Regions from separate parts of the Clostridioides sp. LIBA-7602 genome, predicted to be linked through region 1. Evidence: a T-box and tRNA genes for the amino acid it is inferred to sense, from the RefSeq annotation. Region 1 holds a T-box; the other regions hold tRNA genes.
The links. A T-box is a leader RNA that pairs with one kind of tRNA and senses whether it is charged. The one in region 1 lies ahead of asnS (asparagine--tRNA ligase), so its partner is inferred to be a tRNA-Asn.
Positions count from the first base shown of each region.

Region 2: it has a tRNA-Asn gene. The T-box ahead of asnS (asparagine--tRNA ligase) is inferred to sense a tRNA for this amino acid. The anticodon was not compared.
Region 3: it has a tRNA-Asn gene. The T-box ahead of asnS (asparagine--tRNA ligase) is inferred to sense a tRNA for this amino acid. The anticodon was not compared.

Region 1 covers NZ_CP196991.1:2,564,757-2,571,735, forward strand. The annotation lists gene ACTG45_RS12305 (GGDEF domain-containing protein) at 1-701, shown strand, start outside; gene ACTG45_RS12310 (YARHG domain-containing protein) at 925-2,868, opposite strand; gene ACTG45_RS12315 (hypothetical protein) at 3,064-3,522, opposite strand; gene asnS (asparagine--tRNA ligase) at 3,698-5,095, opposite strand; T-box leader at 5,172-5,406, opposite strand; gene ACTG45_RS12325 (CDIF630_02480 family spore surface protein) at 5,625-5,819, opposite strand; gene cspC (bile acid germinant receptor pseudoprotease CspC) at 6,078-6,979, opposite strand, start outside.
Region 2 covers NZ_CP196991.1:132,084-139,062, forward strand. The annotation lists rRNA gene ACTG45_RS00870 (23S ribosomal RNA) at 1-1,413, shown strand, start outside; rRNA gene rrf (5S ribosomal RNA) at 1,546-1,662, shown strand; tRNA gene ACTG45_RS00880 (tRNA-Asn) at 1,670-1,744, shown strand; tRNA gene ACTG45_RS00885 (tRNA-Glu) at 1,749-1,823, shown strand; tRNA gene ACTG45_RS00890 (tRNA-Val) at 1,829-1,904, shown strand; tRNA gene ACTG45_RS00895 (tRNA-Asp) at 1,910-1,986, shown strand; tRNA gene ACTG45_RS00900 (tRNA-Thr) at 1,999-2,073, shown strand; tRNA gene ACTG45_RS00905 (tRNA-Tyr) at 2,088-2,172, shown strand; tRNA gene ACTG45_RS00910 (tRNA-Gly) at 2,189-2,262, shown strand; tRNA gene ACTG45_RS00915 (tRNA-Arg) at 2,273-2,349, shown strand; tRNA gene ACTG45_RS00920 (tRNA-Gln) at 2,359-2,434, shown strand; tRNA gene ACTG45_RS00925 (tRNA-Lys) at 2,446-2,521, shown strand; tRNA gene ACTG45_RS00930 (tRNA-Ser) at 2,524-2,612, shown strand; tRNA gene ACTG45_RS00935 (tRNA-Ser) at 2,636-2,726, shown strand; tRNA gene ACTG45_RS00940 (tRNA-Pro) at 2,735-2,811, shown strand; tRNA gene ACTG45_RS00945 (tRNA-Ile) at 2,816-2,889, shown strand; tRNA gene ACTG45_RS00950 (tRNA-Trp) at 2,901-2,976, shown strand; tRNA gene ACTG45_RS00955 (tRNA-Pro) at 3,037-3,113, shown strand; tRNA gene ACTG45_RS00960 (tRNA-Ile) at 3,120-3,196, shown strand; tRNA gene ACTG45_RS00965 (tRNA-Phe) at 3,200-3,275, shown strand; tRNA gene ACTG45_RS00970 (tRNA-Met) at 3,283-3,359, shown strand; rRNA gene ACTG45_RS00975 (16S ribosomal RNA) at 3,476-4,978, shown strand; tRNA gene ACTG45_RS00980 (tRNA-Ala) at 5,034-5,109, shown strand; rRNA gene ACTG45_RS00985 (23S ribosomal RNA) at 5,358-6,979, shown strand, end outside.
Region 3 covers NZ_CP196991.1:29,833-36,811, forward strand. The annotation lists gene ugtA (glycolipid MHDRG biosynthesis glycosyltransferase UgtA) at 1-69, opposite strand, end outside; rRNA gene ACTG45_RS00160 (16S ribosomal RNA) at 578-2,080, shown strand; rRNA gene ACTG45_RS00165 (23S ribosomal RNA) at 2,321-5,217, shown strand; rRNA gene rrf (5S ribosomal RNA) at 5,400-5,516, shown strand; tRNA gene ACTG45_RS00175 (tRNA-Asn) at 5,523-5,597, shown strand; tRNA gene ACTG45_RS00180 (tRNA-Leu) at 5,603-5,688, shown strand; tRNA gene ACTG45_RS00185 (tRNA-Met) at 5,704-5,779, shown strand; tRNA gene ACTG45_RS00190 (tRNA-Glu) at 5,795-5,869, shown strand; tRNA gene ACTG45_RS00195 (tRNA-Gly) at 5,879-5,952, shown strand; tRNA gene ACTG45_RS00200 (tRNA-Val) at 5,958-6,033, shown strand; tRNA gene ACTG45_RS00205 (tRNA-Asp) at 6,039-6,115, shown strand; tRNA gene ACTG45_RS00210 (tRNA-Thr) at 6,127-6,201, shown strand; tRNA gene ACTG45_RS00215 (tRNA-Tyr) at 6,216-6,300, shown strand; tRNA gene ACTG45_RS00220 (tRNA-Leu) at 6,311-6,394, shown strand; tRNA gene ACTG45_RS00225 (tRNA-Arg) at 6,425-6,501, shown strand; tRNA gene ACTG45_RS00230 (tRNA-Gln) at 6,509-6,584, shown strand; tRNA gene ACTG45_RS00235 (tRNA-Lys) at 6,594-6,666, shown strand; tRNA gene ACTG45_RS00240 (tRNA-Ser) at 6,683-6,771, shown strand; tRNA gene ACTG45_RS00245 (tRNA-Phe) at 6,775-6,850, shown strand; tRNA gene ACTG45_RS00250 (tRNA-Met) at 6,857-6,930, shown strand; tRNA gene ACTG45_RS00255 (tRNA-Ile) at 6,945-6,979, shown strand, end outside.

The DNA of each region.
Region 1 (6,979 bases):
TGTTTCTTAATTTTTTCTTACCTGGAATTCAGACTATACCAGGTAATGAGTTTAGTAATATTGTTAACACATTTTTTATAACATCACTTGCCGTTTTTGTTTCTACAATGTTATATAGAAGCCGTGTATTTACTTATTATGACAAACTTTTAATTCGTCAACAATATGAAGAAATATATCATATCAATAATTTACTTAACCATAAAGTTATGATAGATGACCTAACTAAAATGAATAATCGTAGATATCTTGAAGATATTCTACAAAAAAAATTAATCAGCCATTCAAATCAAGGACCTATAACTGGAATGATGCTAGACATTGATTACTTTAAACAATTCAATGACACTTATGGTCATCAAAAAGGAGACTATTGCTTGCAAAATATCGCTAAAGTAATTTTAGATTTTACAAATTATGAAAATGCACATGCTATAAGATATGGCGGTGAGGAATTTTTTATATGCATTTTCAACTGTGATGAGGAAGATGCTAAACTTAAATCAGAATGTTTACGAAAAACTATAGAGTATTGCAATTTTGAACGCAATGATATTCCTTCAAAATGTGTAACTGTTAGTATTGGAGTTTACACAAAAAAAATTGAAGAAAAAATCACATTGAAAGAATTTATAAATCACTGCGATAAGGCTCTATATACTGCAAAAGAACAAGGACGTAATTGCGTTGCATTTTATTAAAGAATATATACATAAAAATATTAATCCTTCATATGTAAATTTTTTAGCAAAAATATTCTATATTTACAATAGTTAAATACTATTAAATAAACCTATAAGTTAGACTTTTAAACTTGAGTTTCACTTATAGGTTTATTATTTTTAGAATATTAGTTGTTCTTGAACTTTAATATTTATAAATTATATTATTAAATCTAAGTTATATTTTCAAATCTATTATTGGTTAATTTTCCATTTCTTTAATCAATGAAATATTTTGTTTTTCTATAGAGTTTAATACATCTGTGTCAGCTCCTATATCATAATCTGGCTGATACCATGATTTATTACTAAAATAACTCTTATATGGCTCTTCTTTAAACACATACCCATATCTTGCAAATATTTCATTTCTTATATAGGCTAACTCTCCTTTACTATAACCCTCTAGTTCTTCTCTAGTCAAAACTCTTGAATCACTATCATATATAATATAATCATCGTCATAACTTACTTCTCTATTTTTTGAGTTAGAGTTAGAACTTGAATTATTTTTACTGTTTTTTGTATCATTTTTTTCTTTATCACTCTCATCATTTGTTCCATTATTTATACTTTTAATAAATTTATCAGCTTCTTCTTTGGAAATTTTATTAAGTGTACCACTTACATTGTCAGCTTCTAATGAAATTTCATTGCTATTATATCTAGTTACAGAAAGTTTTTCATTTGATGAGTTATCCTTACTTTTTAATACCATACTATTGCTATCTGAACTTTCCACTTCATATTTGATTGTATAATTACTTTCTTCTTGATTTTTACTATAAAGTTTTATTTTGTCAGGTTTTTCAAATTCAAATATATTATACTCATCAGCTTTCCAAAAACCAATTAAATCTTTTGGCTCTAAATTTTTAGAATAAATCAATTCATTTTCTAAATAAATCTCTGAATATTTTTGTATATTACTCATTTCAACTTTATCTTTCTTAGTTTTCATATTATAAAAATGTATTTCCTTATTTTGAGTAGAATATACTATGTTCTCTGAATTAAATGAATAACCAATCACATCACTTGCTATCTTATCTTTATCTAAAAATAGCTCACCACTCGATTTAATATAGAGTAATTTATCATCATTAATAATAGATAAATTAGAGTTTTCTTTCATGTCATTTCCTATTTTTTCTTCTTCTTTATTATTTTTTTTGACATATATATCTCCATCAGAATTTCTAAATACAATACCATCCTTAATTAAACTTATATAATCAATGTCTGATTTTATTTTCTTAGATTCATCTTTCCCTACTTCTTTTTCATATAATTCATCATCACTATTTATAAAATAAAATTTATTATCTCTATATCTATAAGACCTAATATCTGATGCTATTTTTTCACTTGTACCATTTTTGTATAGATACAATTCTCCTTTTAAATCCTTATAATTATACTCACTTATATACATAATATCTTCATCATTAGATTTTACTACCCATAAATTCGATACATCTGAACTAATCTTAACTTTATCATTTTTATCTAAGCTTTTTAAATATAAGTTATCATCATTATTTATAAATATTACATCACCTTTATTGTTTATAATATCAAAACTTTTTATATCAGTTGATATCTTCTCTTTATCCTCATTTTCTTTATATAGATACAACTCTTCATCTGTATTAACATAATATATATACTTTCCATCTTGAGATACCTTGTATAATACAACATCATTGGCTACTTTTTCTTTATCTTTTCCATCATACTTTACATACAAAGAATTTTCTGATGATATGTATGCCATAGTCTTTGAATAAGGAATAAATTCATATGAATTAAGTTCACCAGAAATTAAGTCTGATGCTAATTTTTCCTTTTCTTTCTTTAAATTATATTTATACAAATTATTTTCTTTATCCTGAATTAATATTGATTGCTCTCCACTTATATAATCTCTCTTTGTATCTATAGGTATATCTGATGCTATTTTTTCTTCATCCTTACCTTGTGTATTTATATACACATCTGTCATACCATCAGAATTATCCTCATCACTCTTTAATAGTATAAGAGAATTATCTCCTTTATTCTGACTACTTTTAGAGTTATTTTTTGTACAACCTGTGCATATAAGTACTAAACCTAAAACCATAAACAACCATTTCTTAGACATTATTACTCCCCCTCATGATAATGATAAAGCCTACTGTATGATAGATAATACAATAAATAATTTTTTGTATTTAACATCCTATATATTTTTATACTATCCCCTTATATCTTTTAGTATAAAACCAGTCTGTAAATCGCATTTATTTTTATAATTTTCCAAAATCGCTTTATCATTTATAGTATATCATAACAAACGTTATCCTAGCACATTAACTATAACTACTCCAAAAGCTTTTAATGCTTCTTGAAGCACTTCACTCCCTCCATAAGGATATCCTATGGGATTAAAATAAAGTTTTGAAGTTTTTTCTCCAATCATTTTACAGCCTTCTATTGTATAATCACCTATACCAATTTCAGAAAATACAGTTTCAAAATCCCATGGAACAGAGTTCAAATGCTCTTGTCTTTTTTCTTCATCCAACAGTTTATATTTCTCCCAAAATATTTTATTTTCTTCCTCTGTTGGCCACCAAAAATAATCTAATTCTTCTTTATAATAAAATTCATCTACTCTTTCTAAAATATAATATTCTAAATCATTAATTTGTATACAATCATTTTTTATATTTGCTATATAGGAAAATAAATTCTTAATCCTATCAAATACCTCTACATTATCCACATTAAATTCAATAAAGCAAAATTCACACATCTTATCCCCTCCCAACGCTAATATTTTATTATGTTGTATTGCAAAATAGAATTAATTAAATCATATATTTACAAATATAATAAAAATAACTTGCATATATCCAAACTAGATAATATACAAGTTATTTACTATTTTTATGCCTAAAATTATATAGTTATACTATAATTTATAACTATTAGAATTCAGCATTTTTAGGAGTTCTTGGGAAAGGTATAACGTCTCTTATATTAGACATACCTGTCATATACATAATTATTCTTTCAAAACCAAGACCAAATCCAGAGTGAGTAGCAGTACCAAATTTTCTAAGTTCTAGATACCACCAGTAATCTTCTTCTCTTAATCCCATTTCATGAATTCTATCTAGTAAAACATCTTCTCTTTCTTCTCTTTGAGAACCTCCTACTATTTCTCCAACACCAGGAACCAATAAATCCATTGCTCTAACAGTTTTACCATCTTCATTCATTCTCATATAGAATGCTTTTATATCTTTTGGATAATCTGTTACAAATACTGGACAATTGTATATTTGCTCTGTTATATATCTTTCATGCTCAGTTTGAAGGTCACATCCCCACTCAACTGGATACTCAAATTCATGACCTGACTCAATCAATAACTCTACTGCTTTAGTATATGTTATTCTAACAAATTCAGAGTTTACTATCTTATTTAATCTTTCTAACAAGCCTTTATCTATAAAACTATTAAAGAATTCCATTTCTTCAGGAGCATTTTCTAAAACATAACTTATAACATATTTTATCATGTCTTCTGCAAGTTCCATGTTATCTTCAAGGTCCGCAAAAACTATTTCTGGCTCTATCATCCAGAATTCTGAAGCATGTCTTCCTGTGTAAGAGTTCTCAGCTCTAAATGTAGGTCCAAAAGTGTAAACATTTCTAAAAGAAAGTGCCATTATTTCGGCATTTAATTGCCCACTAACTGTTAAATTGGATTCTTTTCCAAAGAAATCTTGAGCATAGTCTATTTTTCCATCTTCAGTTTTTGGAATATCATTTAAATCCATAGTTGTTATTCTAAACATTTCACCTGCACCTTCACAGTCACTACCTGTTATGATTGGAGAATGTGCATATACAAAGTTTCTTTCTTGGAAAAATTTGTGTACAGCATATGCAGCTATTGATCTTACTCTAAATACAGCTGAAAAAGTATTACTTCTTGGTCTTAAATGTGCTATTGTTCTTAGATATTCAAGTGTATGTCTTTTCTTTTGTAGTGGGTATGAACTATCTGATTCGCCTTCTACTACTATACTTTTTGCATGTATCTCTACTGGTTGTTTAGCTCCTTCTGTAGACACTAATTCTCCTTCTACAAGTATAGATGAACTTATTGCTAATTTCCCTATTTCTTTGAAATTTTCTACTTTCTCATCAAATACTATTTGCATATTTTTAAAGAAACTTCCGTCGTTTAACTCTATAAATCCAAAGTTCTTAGATACTCTAGATGTTCTTATCCATCCAGCTACTTTTACAGTTTTTCCTATGTACTGCTCTTTGTCTCTGTACAATTCTTTTACTGTTATAAATTCCTTTTGCATTTTAAATCCTCCTAGTATAATTGTTATTAATTTCTTCTAAATATAATTTCAATAAAAAAAGCCCTTCATCCCTATATAAAGGGACGAAAGACTATTACTCTCGCGGTACCACCCTAATTGTCATAAATGACCTCTTAGTTAAGCAATGCTTAAAGCCTATAACGGTGCCTTCCGTCTAAGTCTACTTACTAAACAAGCTTTCGATTAGAAACTCCAAGATGTTCTTCAATATAAACCTCGTATTGAGCTCTCACCATCCTCAACTCGCTAAAACTACATTTTATATCTACTCTTCTCTTCACAGTATTTATCTTATATTATTTCCGCTAATTAACAAAATTATACCAATTTATAAATTTTTAGTCAATAAATTTATATAATTGATACTTATTGATGTTTATAAAAAAAGTAGAGTAGTACCCTGCTCATTAAACTAACTACAAATCTTCAAAGCAATATAAACCTTCAAAGCATACTACTCTACAAAATCACAATAAATACTCATTTTCATTATTTAATCTTATAACTTTTATAACTTACTTCCATTGTCAACCCAATCTTTTGCTTCTTCAACACTATTAAGTGAAGGTATTGAAACTTTACTATGAGGTTTTAATTTTTCAACATCAGCCCATGCTGCTGTTGACTCATTTCCAACTAAAAGTGGACTTCTAAGTCTTTTATTATCTTTTCCTTTTAATGCTCTTGCTTTTTTATTTTCCAAAACTATCACCTCTATTATTTATTTTGTAATAGTTTTAGCAATTTTTCAAATTAAATTCATAAGTCGAAGTTATAATGATTTTAAATTAATAATATATATTTAAAATACAAAATTAATTCCTATTTTTATACAAAATTTTTATTTCCTATACAAAGAATATACAACTATTTTTTTATTTTAATATTGATTTCTGATACCATTTTTTAATATATAAACTATATAACAAAATTCAACTATTCATAAAATATAATTTTTTATTTACAAGGTATTTGCTATCTGTTGAATTGTATTTTTCAAATCTAAAATTCCATATCCTTGTGATACATTAGGATATGTATATATATCAAGTTTTGTAGCTCCCAGTATTAAATACGTTTTTAAAACTTGTGTAAATAATGATAACCTTGGTATATTATCTTGTTTTTCTAAGTATTCCATTAATAAAGCTAAGACACCACTAACTATAGAACTACTAATGCCTGTACCTGTGCCTGTATTATATGTCCCGTTTTTATATGTAGATATTATATCTACACCTGGCGCTACTATATCTGGTTTAATTCCTCTTCCTCTAATTGGCCCTTTTGAAGAACCAATCCACATACTATCAGTTTTATTATTAAATGTGCCAACTGTGATTACATCATCACTAGCAGCGTACATAGTTATTGTAGCAATTGAATCAGGGTCTAAAAATCTTGTATCTGGAGCTATCAGGTTTTTATTTGGTAAATATATATCATATTCTCCTCCTATTACAAGTTCCGAAGTCAATCTTAAAGTCCATACTCCAGGCTTTATATCGCTTAATTTTATCTCCAGGTTTTCTTTTCCAGAAGTAATATATGGATAAATAAATCGCATTGCATAAGTAGTATTTTCTAAGTTAAATTTTCCTCTATATACATAAAAATCTGGAGAATATCTTATATCATGGCTAACTTCACCTGAAGGAGATATTATTTGTGCGCCTATTTTATCTGGGCCATTTGTGTTTAGTGTTATATCAAGTGCATAATCATCTCCATCTTGTATTATTACATCTTGCACTTCACCTACACTGTTAAATCTACCAGAATAATGAATATCTGTATTGCCTTGATTCCCTGCACCACTCACTACTACTACGCCAGCACTACTCAAGATATTAAAAGTATCTA
Region 2 (6,979 bases), 1.8 Mb from region 1:
TTGGTTATGTGTGCCCAAGCATTGAGGCAGTCAGAGTAGGTAAATCCGCTTTGATAATGCTGGGATGTGATGGGGAGCGAAATTTAGTAGCGAAGTAGCTGATTTCACACTGTCAAGAAAAGTCTCTATCGAGGTTAAAGGTACCCGTACCGCAAACCGACACAGGTGGGTGAGGAGAGTATCCTAAGGCCCGCGAGAGAACTGTTGTTAAGGAACTCGGCAAAATGACCCCGTAACTTAGGGATAAGGGGTGCCACCATCCGGTGGCCGCAGAGAATAGGCCCAAGCGACTGTTTACCAAAAACATAGGTTTCTGCTAAGTCGCAAGACGATGTATAGGAGCTGACGCCTGCCCGGTGCTGGAAGGTTAAGGGGATCTGTTAGAGCAATCGAAGCAGTGAACTTAAGCCCCAGTAAACGGCGGCCGTAACTATAACGGTCCTAAGGTAGCGAAATTCCTTGTCGGGTAAGTTCCGACCCGCACGAAAGGCGTAACGATTTGGGCACTGTCTCAACAACAGACTCGGTGAAATTGTAATTCCGGTGAAGATGCCGGATACCTGCGACAGGACGGAAAGACCCCATGGAGCTTTACTGTAGCTTGACATTGGGTCTTGGTACTACATGTACAGGATAGGTGGGAGGCTTTGAAACCAGGACGCCAGTTTTGGCGGAGCCATCCTTGGGATACCACCCTTGTAGTACTGGGACTCTAACCATAGGCCATGAATCTGGTCTTGGGACACTGTCAGGTGGGCAGTTTGACTGGGGCGGTCGCCTCCCAAAAGGTAACGGAGGCGCTCAAAGGTTCTCTCAGTACGGTCGGAAATCGTACGTAGAGTGTAAAGGCAAAAGAGAGCTTGATTGCAAGACATACAGGTCGAGCAAGGATGAAAATCGGACTTAGTGATCCGGTGGTTCTGCGTGGAAGGGCCATCGCTCAACGGATAAAAGCTACCCTGGGGATAACAGGCTTATCTCCCCCAAGAGTCCACATCGACGGGGAGGTTTGGCACCTCGATGTCGGCTCATCACATCCTGGGGCTGTAGTAGGTCCCAAGGGTTGGGCTGTTCGCCCATTAAAGTGGTACGCGAGCTGGGTTCAGAACGTCGTGAGACAGTTCGGTCCCTATCCGTCGCAGGCGTAGGAAATTTGAGAAGACCTGTCCTTAGTACGAGAGGACCGGGATGGACGTACCTCTGGTGTACCAGTTGTTCTGCCAAGGGCATGGCTGGGTAGCTATGTACGGAATGGATAAGCGCTGAAAGCATCTAAGCGCGAAGCCAACTTCAAGATAAGATTTCCCACCGCAAGGGTAAGACCCCAGAAAGACTATCTGGTTGATAGGTCGAAGGTGTAAGTGCAGCAATGTATTTAGCTTATCGATACTAATAGGTCGAGGACTTGACCAAATTATTTGATGTCCATTCAATAAAATATATGTGTAGTTTTTAGAGTGTTAGCTCTAAAAAAGTTTAAAAAAAGTATTGACAAAAATAACAAAAAATGTTAATATTATACTTGTCCTAGCAACAAGAAAAAAATGTGGTTATAATAGCAGAGAAGATACACCTGTTCCCATTCCGAACACAGAAGTTAAGTTCTCTAGCGCTGATGGTACTTGGTGGGAAACTGCCTGGGAGAGTAGGACATAGCCACGTTGGATATTCCAAGGTAGCTCAACGGTGGAGCAACCGGCTGTTAACCGGTAGGCTGTGGGTTCGAGCCCCACCCTTGGAGCCAATATGGCTCGTTGGTCAAGAGGTTAAGACACCGCCCTTTCACGGCGGTAACAGGGGTTCAATTCCCCTACGAGTCACCATTTGTGGGATCATAGCTCAGCTGGGAGAGCACCTGCCTTACAAGCAGGGGGTCACAGGTTCGAGCCCTGTTGGTCCCACCATTTGCGGCCTGGTAGTTCAGTTGGTTAGAATGCCAGCCTGTCACGCTGGAGGTCGAGGGTTCGAACCCCTTCCAGGTCGCCAAAACAAAAAAATGCTGGTGTGGCTCAACGGTAGAGCAGCTGACTTGTAATCAGCAGGTTGTAGGTTCGATTCCTATCACCAGCTCCATGTAAAATTAATACGGAGGATTTCCCGAGCGGCCAAAGGGGGCAGACTGTAAATCTGTTGTCATCGACTTCGGTGGTTCGAATCCACCATCCTCCACCAATTATCAATTAAATATGCGGGTGTAGCTCAATGGTAGAGTTCTGGCCTTCCAAGCCAGCTGTGAGGGTTCGATCCCCTTCACCCGCTCCAAAGAAAGCGTGGGTGCATAGCTCAGCTGGATAGAGCAACGCCCTTCTAAGGCGTGTGTCCGGGGTTCGAATCCCTGTGCGCTCACCACATATATATTGGGGATTAGCCAAGTCGGTAAGGCACATGACTTTGACTCATGTATGCGTAGGTTCGAGTCCTGCATCCCCAGCCAAATAAAAATATGGTCTATTAGCTCAGTCGGTAGAGCACCTGACTTTTAATCAGGGTGTCCCGCGTTCGAGTCGCGGATAGATCACCAATGGAGAGGTGTCCGAGTGGTTTAAGGAGCTGGTCTTGAAAACCAGTGACTTCGAAAGGGGCCGTGGGTTCGAATCCCACCCTCTCCGCCAAGTAAATAAATAGGAATTAATTTGGAGAAGTACTCAAGTGGCTCAAGAGGATCCCCTGCTAAGGGATTAGGCTGGGTAACCGGTGCGAGGGTTCGAATCCCTCCTTCTCCGCCATTTAAAAACGAGGTGTAGCGCAGTTTGGTAGCGCACATGGTTTGGGACCATGGGGCCGGGGGTTCGAGTCCCTTCACCTCGACCAACTTGGACCTTTAGCTCAGTTGGTTAGAGCGCCCGGCTCATAACCGGTAGGTCTGGGGTTCGAGTCCCTGAAGGTCCATTATTCTTCATAGGGGTGTAGCTCAGTTGGTAGAGCGTCGGTCTCCAAAACCGTGCGCCGGGGGTTCGAGTCCCTCCACCCCTGCCAAATAAAAAGGACTTGAAAAAAAGTAGATTTTAGAGTAGTATAATAGAATAAATGAAATTTCGAGGTGTAGCGCAGTTTGGTAGCGCACATGGTTTGGGACCATGGGGCCGGGGGTTCGAGTCCCTTCACCTCGACCAAGAAAAGGGCCTATAGCTCAGGTGGTTAGAGCGCACGCCTGATAAGCGTGAGGTCGCTGGTTCGAGTCCAGCTAGGCCCACCATTTGCCCAGATAGCTCAGTCGGTAGAGCAGGGGACTGAAAATCCCCGTGTCGGTGGTTCGATTCCGCCTCTGGGCACCAGAAATACGGCGGTATAGCTTAGTTGGCTAGAGCGTTCGGTTCATACCCGAAAGGTCATAGGTTCGACTCCTATTACCGCTACCATCTAACTATATCAATAAAGAACTTTGAAAATTAAACAGTAGGTTAATTTATAAAACAAGAAACAAACCATAAAGCCAGATATTTTGATAACAATAGTATCTGAGCCTGATAAACTTTTATTTGAGAGTTTGATCCTGGCTCAGGATGAACGCTGGCGGCGTGCCTAACACATGCAAGTTGAGCGATTTACTTCGGTAAAGAGCGGCGGACGGGTGAGTAACGCGTGGGTAACCTACCCTGTACACACGGATAACATACCGAAAGGTATGCTAATACGGGATAATATATTTGGGAGGCATCTCTTAAATATCAAAGGTGAGCCAGTACAGGATGGACCCGCGTCTGATTAGCTAGTTGGTAAGGTAACGGCTTACCAAGGCGACGATCAGTAGCCGACCTGAGAGGGTGATCGGCCACATTGGAACTGAGACACGGTCCAAACTCCTACGGGAGGCAGCAGTGGGGAATATTGCACAATGGGCGAAAGCCTGATGCAGCAACGCCGCGTGAGTGATGAAGGCCTTCGGGTCGTAAAACTCTGTCCTCAAGGAAGATAATGACGGTACTTGAGGAGGAAGCCCCGGCTAACTACGTGCCAGCAGCCGCGGTAATACGTAGGGGGCTAGCGTTATCCGGATTTACTGGGCGTAAAGGGTGCGTAGGCGGTCTTTCAAGTCAGGAGTGAAAGGCTACGGCTCAACCGTAGTAAGCTCTTGAAACTGGGAGACTTGAGTGCAGGAGAGGAGAGTGGAATTCCTAGTGTAGCGGTGAAATGCGTAGATATTAGGAGGAACACCAGTTGCGAAGGCGGCTCTCTGGACTGTAACTGACGCTGAGGCACGAAAGCGTGGGGAGCAAACAGGATTAGATACCCTGGTAGTCCACGCTGTAAACGATGAGTACTAGGTGTCGGGGGTTACCCCCCTCGGTGCCGCAGCTAACGCATTAAGTACTCCGCCTGGGAAGTACGCTCGCAAGAGTGAAACTCAAAGGAATTGACGGGGACCCGCACAAGTAGCGGAGCATGTGGTTTAATTCGAAGCAACGCGAAGAACCTTACCTAAGCTTGACATCCCAATGACATCTCCTTAATCGGAGACTTCCCTTCGGGGACATTGGTGACAGGTGGTGCATGGTTGTCGTCAGCTCGTGTCGTGAGATGTTGGGTTAAGTCCCGCAACGAGCGCAACCCTTGTCTTTAGTTGCCATCATTAAGTTGGGCACTCTAGAGAGACTGCCAGGGATAACCTGGAGGAAGGTGGGGATGACGTCAAATCATCATGCCCCTTATGCTTAGGGCTACACACGTGCTACAATGGGTAGTACAGAGGGTTGCCAAGCCGTAAGGTGGAGCTAATCCCTTAAAGCTACTCTCAGTTCGGATTGTAGGCTGAAACTCGCCTACATGAAGCTGGAGTTACTAGTAATCGCAGATCAGAATGCTGCGGTGAATGCGTTCCCGGGTCTTGTACACACCGCCCGTCACACCACGGGAGTTGGAGACGCCCGAAGCCGATTATCTAACCTTTTGGAAGAAGTCGTCGAAGGTGGAATCAATAACTGGGGTGAAGTCGTAACAAGGTAGCCGTATCGGAAGGTGCGGCTGGATCACCTCCTTTCTAAGGAGAATTGCCTACTGTTTAATTTTGAAAGTTCTTTATGAACTTCATATTTGGGGGTGTAGCTCAGTTGGGAGAGCACTTGCCTTGCAAGCAAGGGGTCAGGAGTTCGACTCTCCTCATCTCCACCATTTAAGAGCATATTACTTAAATCTTTGATTTATCTAGTAGACTCTTATATGCACTTTAAGCTTATTTTTATACAAGCCTTGTGCGTTAGCACTTTAAGCAACGGGATTTATCCGTTGGCGCTGTGCGTTAGCACTTTGAAAACTGCATATATATTTAGTGATATGACATCTAATTTGTAATATATAAAGCTGATAACTTTTAAAAATTATCAAGTTGATAGACTTTAATCTATCAAACCTTTTTAACTGGTCAAGTTATTAAGGGTGCAGGGCGGATGCCTTGGCACTAGGAGCCGATGAAGGACGTGATAAGCTGCGATAAGCTTCGGGGAGTTGCACGTAAACTTTGATCCGAAGATTTCCGAATGAGGAAACTCACTTAGAGTAATGTCTAAGTATCATTAAGTGAATACATAGCTTAATGAGGGGAACTCAGGGAACTGAAACATCTAAGTACCTGAAGGAAGAGAAAGAAATTCGATTCCGTAAGTAGCGGCGAGCGAACGCGGAATAGCCCAAACCAATAAAGTTTTCTTTATTGGGGTTGCGGACATATCATAACGAAGAGGTATCGTAATTGAAGAGGTTTGGAAAGACCCACCACAGAAGGTAATAGTCCTGTATGTTAAACGAGAAGACTTTAGATATGATCCAGAGTACCACGGGACACGTGAAACCCTGTGGGAAGCAGGAGGGACCACCCTCCAAGGCTAAATACTACCTAGTGACCGATAGCGTATAGTACCGTGAGGGAAAGGTGAAAAGAACCCCGGGAGGGGAGTGAAATAGAACCTGAAACCCTGCACTTACAAGCTGTGGAAGCACATTTCTTGTGTGACCGCGTACTTTTTGTAGAACGGGCCAACGAGTTACGTTAAGTAGCAAGGTTAAGCACTTAAGGTGTGGAGCCGTAGCGAAAGCGAGTTTTAACTGAGCGTTCAGTTACTTGACGTAGACCCGAAACCGGGCGACCTACCCATGAGCAGGATGAAGCGAAAGTAAAATTTCGTGGAGGTCCGAACCCACGAGCGTTGAAAAGCTCGGGGATGACTTGTGGGTAGCGGTGAAATTCCAATCGAGCCCGGAGATAGCTGGTTCTCCCCGAAATAGCTTTAGGGCTAGCCTCAAGGTGAGAGATACGGAGGTAGAGCACTGAATGTCCTAGGGGGTATTGCACCTACCGAAGACTATCAAACTCCGAATGCCGTCATCTTATACTTGGGAGTCAGACTGTGGGTGATAAGATTCATAGTCGAAAGGGCAACAGCCCAGATCGTCAGCTAAGGTCCCTAAATGTAAGTTAAGTGGTAAAGGATGTGGGATTGCACAGACAACCAGGATGTTGGCTTAGAAGCAGCCACTCATTCAAAGAGTGCGTAATAGCTCACTGGTCGAGTGATCCTGCGCCGAAGATTTCCGGGGCTAAAACTTACTACCGAAGCTACGGCATCATTATGATGGGTAGGGGAGCTTCCCATACGGGTTGAAGCATGACCGTAAGGACATGTGGACAGTATGGGAGTGAGAATGTTGGCATGAGTAGCGAGATGTGGGTGAGAATCCCACAGGCCGTAAACCCAAGGTTTCCAGGGGAAGGTTCGTCCGCCCTGGGTTAGTCGGGACCTAAGCTGAGGCCGAAAGGCGTAGGTGATGGACAACAGGTTGATATTCCTGTACTACCGATAACCGTTTGAGAGATGGGATGACACAGTAGGATAAGCTAAGCACACTGTTGGTTATGTGTGCCCAAGCATTGAGGCAGTCAGAGTAGGTAAATCCGCTTTGATAATGCTGGGATGTGATGGGGAGCGAAATTTAGTAGCGAAGTAGCTGATTTCACACTGTCAAGAAAAGTCTCTATCGAGGTTAA
Region 3 (6,979 bases), 1.7 Mb from region 1:
AATAGCTAGAGCAGCTCTATTATGTCCACCACCAGTGGAAGCAGACATTATTAATACTTTTTTGCTCATAATAAAATCCTCCTAAAATGTAGCATAGTATTTGTATGATATTATATTTTGATATATATAAATTGTCATTGTAAATCAAATTATTAATAAATTATTTTTTAATATTAATCTAATACAAGATTACAAAAATTACAAGTGAAAGAAATGTAAATTAATCTTATAAAATATGTGCTATTATAAATATCCATTATAAATAAAAAATTTAATTATAGAATAAAAAGGAAAATTGAGCATAGAATATATATTAGTTTTATGAAATAAACACTTCTAAACAGTATTAAATTTAAAAATTTGAATATAAAAAATATATGATAAATAAAAAATTAAAAAAAATGAAAAATTATATTGACTTAGATAAATAAAGGTGATATAGTATTACTTGTCCTTGAAAAAAGGAAAAAGAAATAAACACGAACATTGAAAATTAAACAGTAGGTTAATTTATATTAAGAAACAAACCATAAAGCCAGATATTTTGATAACAATAGTATCTGAGCCTGATAAACTTTTATTTGAGAGTTTGATCCTGGCTCAGGATGAACGCTGGCGGCGTGCCTAACACATGCAAGTTGAGCGATTTACTTCGGTAAAGAGCGGCGGACGGGTGAGTAACGCGTGGGTAACCTACCCTGTACACACGGATAACATACCGAAAGGTATGCTAATACGGGATAACATATTTGAGAGGCATCTCTTAAATATCAAAGGTGAGCCAGTACAGGATGGACCCGCGTCTGATTAGCTAGTTGGTAAGGTAACGGCTTACCAAGGCGACGATCAGTAGCCGACCTGAGAGGGTGATCGGCCACATTGGAACTGAGACACGGTCCAAACTCCTACGGGAGGCAGCAGTGGGGAATATTGCACAATGGGCGAAAGCCTGATGCAGCAACGCCGCGTGAGTGATGAAGGCCTTCGGGTCGTAAAACTCTGTCCTCAAGGAAGATAATGACGGTACTTGAGGAGGAAGCCCCGGCTAACTACGTGCCAGCAGCCGCGGTAATACGTAGGGGGCTAGCGTTATCCGGATTTACTGGGCGTAAAGGGTGCGTAGGCGGTCTTTCAAGTCAGGAGTGAAAGGCTACGGCTCAACCGTAGTAAGCTCTTGAAACTGGGAGACTTGAGTGCAGGAGAGGAGAGTGGAATTCCTAGTGTAGCGGTGAAATGCGTAGATATTAGGAGGAACACCAGTTGCGAAGGCGGCTCTCTGGACTGTAACTGACGCTGAGGCACGAAAGCGTGGGGAGCAAACAGGATTAGATACCCTGGTAGTCCACGCTGTAAACGATGAGTACTAGGTGTCGGGGGTTACCCCCCTCGGTGCCGCAGCTAACGCATTAAGTACTCCGCCTGGGAAGTACGCTCGCAAGAGTGAAACTCAAAGGAATTGACGGGGACCCGCACAAGTAGCGGAGCATGTGGTTTAATTCGAAGCAACGCGAAGAACCTTACCTAAGCTTGACATCCCAATGACATCTCCTTAATCGGAGACTTCCCTTCGGGGACATTGGTGACAGGTGGTGCATGGTTGTCGTCAGCTCGTGTCGTGAGATGTTGGGTTAAGTCCCGCAACGAGCGCAACCCTTGTCTTTAGTTGCCATCATTAAGTTGGGCACTCTAGAGAGACTGCCAGGGATAACCTGGAGGAAGGTGGGGATGACGTCAAATCATCATGCCCCTTATGCTTAGGGCTACACACGTGCTACAATGGGTAGTACAGAGGGTTGCCAAGCCGTAAGGTGGAGCTAATCCCTTAAAGCTACTCTCAGTTCGGATTGTAGGCTGAAACTCGCCTACATGAAGCTGGAGTTACTAGTAATCGCAGATCAGAATGCTGCGGTGAATGCGTTCCCGGGTCTTGTACACACCGCCCGTCACACCACGGGAGTTGGAGACGCCCGAAGCCGATTATCTAACCTTTTGGAAGAAGTCGTCGAAGGTGGAATCAATAACTGGGGTGAAGTCGTAACAAGGTAGCCGTATCGGAAGGTGCGGCTGGATCACCTCCTTTCTAAGGAGAATTACCTACTGTTTAATTTTGAGGGTTCGTTTTTACGAATACTCAAAATTAGCACTTTAAGCAACAGAATAAACTGAACGAATGTGAAGTTTGTTTGTTGGCGATGTGCGTTAGCACTTTGAAAACTGCATATATATTTAGTGATATGACATCTAATTTGTAATATATAAAGCTGATAACTTTTAAAAATTATCAAGTTGATAGACTTTAATCTATCAAACCTTTTTAACTGGTCAAGTTATTAAGGGTGCAGGGCGGATGCCTTGGCACTAGGAGCCGATGAAGGACGTGATAAGCTGCGATAAGCTTCGGGGAGTTGCACGTAAACTTTGATCCGAAGATTTCCGAATGAGGAAACTCACTTAGAGTAATGTCTAAGTATCATTAAGTGAATACATAGCTTAATGAGGGGAACTCAGGGAACTGAAACATCTAAGTACCTGAAGGAAGAGAAAGAAATTCGATTCCGTAAGTAGCGGCGAGCGAACGCGGAATAGCCCAAACCAATAAAGTTTTCTTTATTGGGGTTGCGGACATATCATAACGAAGAGGTATCGTAATTGAAGAGGTTTGGAAAGACCCACCACAGAAGGTAATAGTCCTGTATGTTAAACGAGAAGACTTCAGATATGATCCAGAGTACCACGGGACACGTGAAACCCTGTGGGAAGCAGGAGGGACCACCCTCCAAGGCTAAATACTACCTAGTGACCGATAGCGTATAGTACCGTGAGGGAAAGGTGAAAAGAACCCCGGGAGGGGAGTGAAATAGAACCTGAAACCCTGCACTTACAAGCTGTGGAAGCACATTTCTTGTGTGACCGCGTACTTTTTGTAGAACGGGCCAACGAGTTACGTTAAGTAGCAAGGTTAAGCACTTAAGGTGTGGAGCCGTAGCGAAAGCGAGTTTTAACTGAGCGTTCAGTTACTTGACGTAGACCCGAAACCGGGCGACCTACCCATGAGCAGGATGAAGCGAAAGTAAAATTTCGTGGAGGTCCGAACCCACGAGCGTTGAAAAGCTCGGGGATGACTTGTGGGTAGCGGTGAAATTCCAATCGAGCCCGGAGATAGCTGGTTCTCCCCGAAATAGCTTTAGGGCTAGCCTCAAGGTGAGAGATACGGAGGTAGAGCACTGAATGTCCTAGGGGGTATTGCACCTACCGAAGACTATCAAACTCCGAATGCCGTCATCTTATACTTGGGAGTCAGACTGTGGGTGATAAGATTCATAGTCGAAAGGGCAACAGCCCAGATCGTCAGCTAAGGTCCCTAAATGTAAGTTAAGTGGTAAAGGATGTGGGATTGCACAGACAACCAGGATGTTGGCTTAGAAGCAGCCACTCATTCAAAGAGTGCGTAATAGCTCACTGGTCGAGTGATCCTGCGCCGAAGATTTCCGGGGCTAAAACTTACTACCGAAGCTACGGCATCATTATGATGGGTAGGGGAGCTTCCCATACGGGTTGAAGCATGACCGTAAGGACATGTGGACAGTATGGGAGTGAGAATGTTGGCATGAGTAGCGAGATGTGGGTGAGAATCCCACAGGCCGTAAACCCAAGGTTTCCAGGGGAAGGTTCGTCCGCCCTGGGTTAGTCGGGACCTAAGCTGAGGCCGAAAGGCGTAGGTGATGGACAACAGGTTGATATTCCTGTACTACCGATAACCGTTTGAGAGATGGGATGACACAGTAGGATAAGCTAAGCACACTGTTGGTTATGTGTGCCCAAGCATTGAGGCAGTCAGAGTAGGTAAATCCGCTTTGATAATGCTGGGATGTGATGGGGAGCGAAATTTAGTAGCGAAGTAGCTGATTTCACACTGTCAAGAAAAGTCTCTATCGAGGTTAAAGGTACCCGTACCGCAAACCGACACAGGTGGGTGAGGAGAGTATCCTAAGGCCCGCGAGAGAACTGTTGTTAAGGAACTCGGCAAAATGACCCCGTAACTTAGGGATAAGGGGTGCCACCATCCGGTGGCCGCAGAGAATAGGCCCAAGCGACTGTTTACCAAAAACATAGGTTTCTGCTAAGTCGCAAGACGATGTATAGGAGCTGACGCCTGCCCGGTGCTGGAAGGTTAAGGGGATCTGTTAGAGCAATCGAAGCAGTGAACTTAAGCCCCAGTAAACGGCGGCCGTAACTATAACGGTCCTAAGGTAGCGAAATTCCTTGTCGGGTAAGTTCCGACCCGCACGAAAGGCGTAACGATTTGGGCACTGTCTCAACAACAGACTCGGTGAAATTGTAATTCCGGTGAAGATGCCGGATACCTGCGACAGGACGGAAAGACCCCATGGAGCTTTACTGTAGCTTGACATTGGGTCTTGGTACTACATGTACAGGATAGGTGGGAGGCTTTGAAACCAGGACGCCAGTTTTGGCGGAGCCATCCTTGGGATACCACCCTTGTAGTACTGGGACTCTAACCATAGGCCATGAATCTGGTCTTGGGACACTGTCAGGTGGGCAGTTTGACTGGGGCGGTCGCCTCCCAAAAGGTAACGGAGGCGCTCAAAGGTTCTCTCAGTACGGTCGGAAATCGTACGTAGAGTGTAAAGGCAAAAGAGAGCTTGATTGCAAGACATACAGGTCGAGCAAGGATGAAAATCGGACTTAGTGATCCGGTGGTTCTGCGTGGAAGGGCCATCGCTCAACGGATAAAAGCTACCCTGGGGATAACAGGCTTATCTCCCCCAAGAGTCCACATCGACGGGGAGGTTTGGCACCTCGATGTCGGCTCATCACATCCTGGGGCTGTAGTAGGTCCCAAGGGTTGGGCTGTTCGCCCATTAAAGTGGTACGCGAGCTGGGTTCAGAACGTCGTGAGACAGTTCGGTCCCTATCCGTCGCAGGCGTAGGAAATTTGAGAAGACCTGTCCTTAGTACGAGAGGACCGGGATGGACGTACCTCTGGTGTACCAGTTGTTCTGCCAAGGGCATGGCTGGGTAGCTATGTACGGAATGGATAAGCGCTGAAAGCATCTAAGCGCGAAGCCAACTTCAAGATAAGATTTCCCACCGCAAGGGTAAGACCCCAGAAAGACTATCTGGTTGATAGGTCGAAGGTGTAAGTGCAGCAATGTATTTAGCTTATCGATACTAATAGGTCGAGGACTTGACCAAATTATTTGATGTTCATTCAGTAAAATATATGTGTAGTTTTTAGAGTGTTAACTCTATGTAAAGTACTAACTTCAATTAATATGGTATATATCATAAAAAACAATTACTATTTAGTACTTTAAAACTATTGACATTTAAAAATAAAGATGTTAATATAATACTTGTCTTATAAATAGGCAATATGTGGTTATAATAGCAAAGAGGATACACCTGTTCCCATTCCGAACACAGAAGTTAAGCTCTTTAGCGCTGATGGTACTTGGTGGGAAACTGCCTGGGAGAGTAGGACATAGCCACGTGGATATTCCAAGGTAGCTCAACGGTGGAGCAACCGGCTGTTAACCGGTAGGCTGTGGGTTCGAGCCCCACCCTTGGAGCCAAAAAAGCCGAAGTGGCGGAACTGGCAGACGCACAGGACTTAAAATCCTGCGGGACTTACCTCTCGTACCGGTTCGATTCCGGTCTTCGGCACTTATAAAACAATATCGCGGAGTGGAGCAGTTGGCAGCTCGTCGGGCTCATAACCCGAAGGTCGTAGGTTCGAGTCCTGCCTCCGCAACCATTAAAATATTAAAATGGCTCGTTGGTCAAGAGGTTAAGACACCGCCCTTTCACGGCGGTAACAGGGGTTCAATTCCCCTACGAGTCACCAATTAAATATGCGGGTGTAGCTCAATGGTAGAGTTCTGGCCTTCCAAGCCAGCTGTGAGGGTTCGATCCCCTTCACCCGCTCCAAAAATGGGACCATAGCTCAGCTGGGAGAGCACCTGCCTTACAAGCAGGGGGTCACAGGTTCGAGCCCTGTTGGTCCCACCATTTGCGGCCTGGTAGTTCAGTTGGTTAGAATGCCAGCCTGTCACGCTGGAGGTCGAGGGTTCGAACCCCTTCCAGGTCGCCAAAACAAAAAATGCTGGTGTGGCTCAACGGTAGAGCAGCTGACTTGTAATCAGCAGGTTGTAGGTTCGATTCCTATCACCAGCTCCATGTAAAATTAATACGGAGGATTTCCCGAGCGGCCAAAGGGGGCAGACTGTAAATCTGTTGTCATCGACTTCGGTGGTTCGAATCCACCATCCTCCACCAAAAAAAATGCGCGGATGTGGCGGAATTGGCAGACGCACTAGACTTAGGATCTAGCGCCATTGGCGTGGGGGTTCGACTCCCTTCATCCGCACCATTTTTATTTAATTTGTACATATATAATTGTGGGTGCATAGCTCAGCTGGATAGAGCAACGCCCTTCTAAGGCGTGTGTCCGGGGTTCGAATCCCTGTGCGCTCACCACATATATTGGGGATTAGCCAAGTCGGTAAGGCACATGACTTTGACTCATGTATGCGTAGGTTCGAGTCCTGCATCCCCAGCCATTAAAATTAGGTTCATTAGCTCAGCTGGCAGAGCACCTGACTCTTAATCAGGGTGTCCCGAGTTCGATCCTCGGATGAATCATTGTGAAGTAGAATATGGAGAGGTGTCCGAGTGGTTTAAGGAGCTGGTCTTGAAAACCAGTGACTTCGAAAGGGGCCGTGGGTTCGAATCCCACCCTCTCCGCCAAATGCCCAGATAGCTCAGTCGGTAGAGCAGGGGACTGAAAATCCCCGTGTCGGTGGTTCGATTCCGCCTCTGGGCACCAAAATATGGCGGTATAGCTTAGTTGGCTAGAGCGTTCGGTTCATACCCGAAAGGTCATAGGTTCGACTCCTATTACCGCTACTAAAATTTAATGTGGGCCATTAGCTCAGTTGGTTAGAGCGCCCGGCTC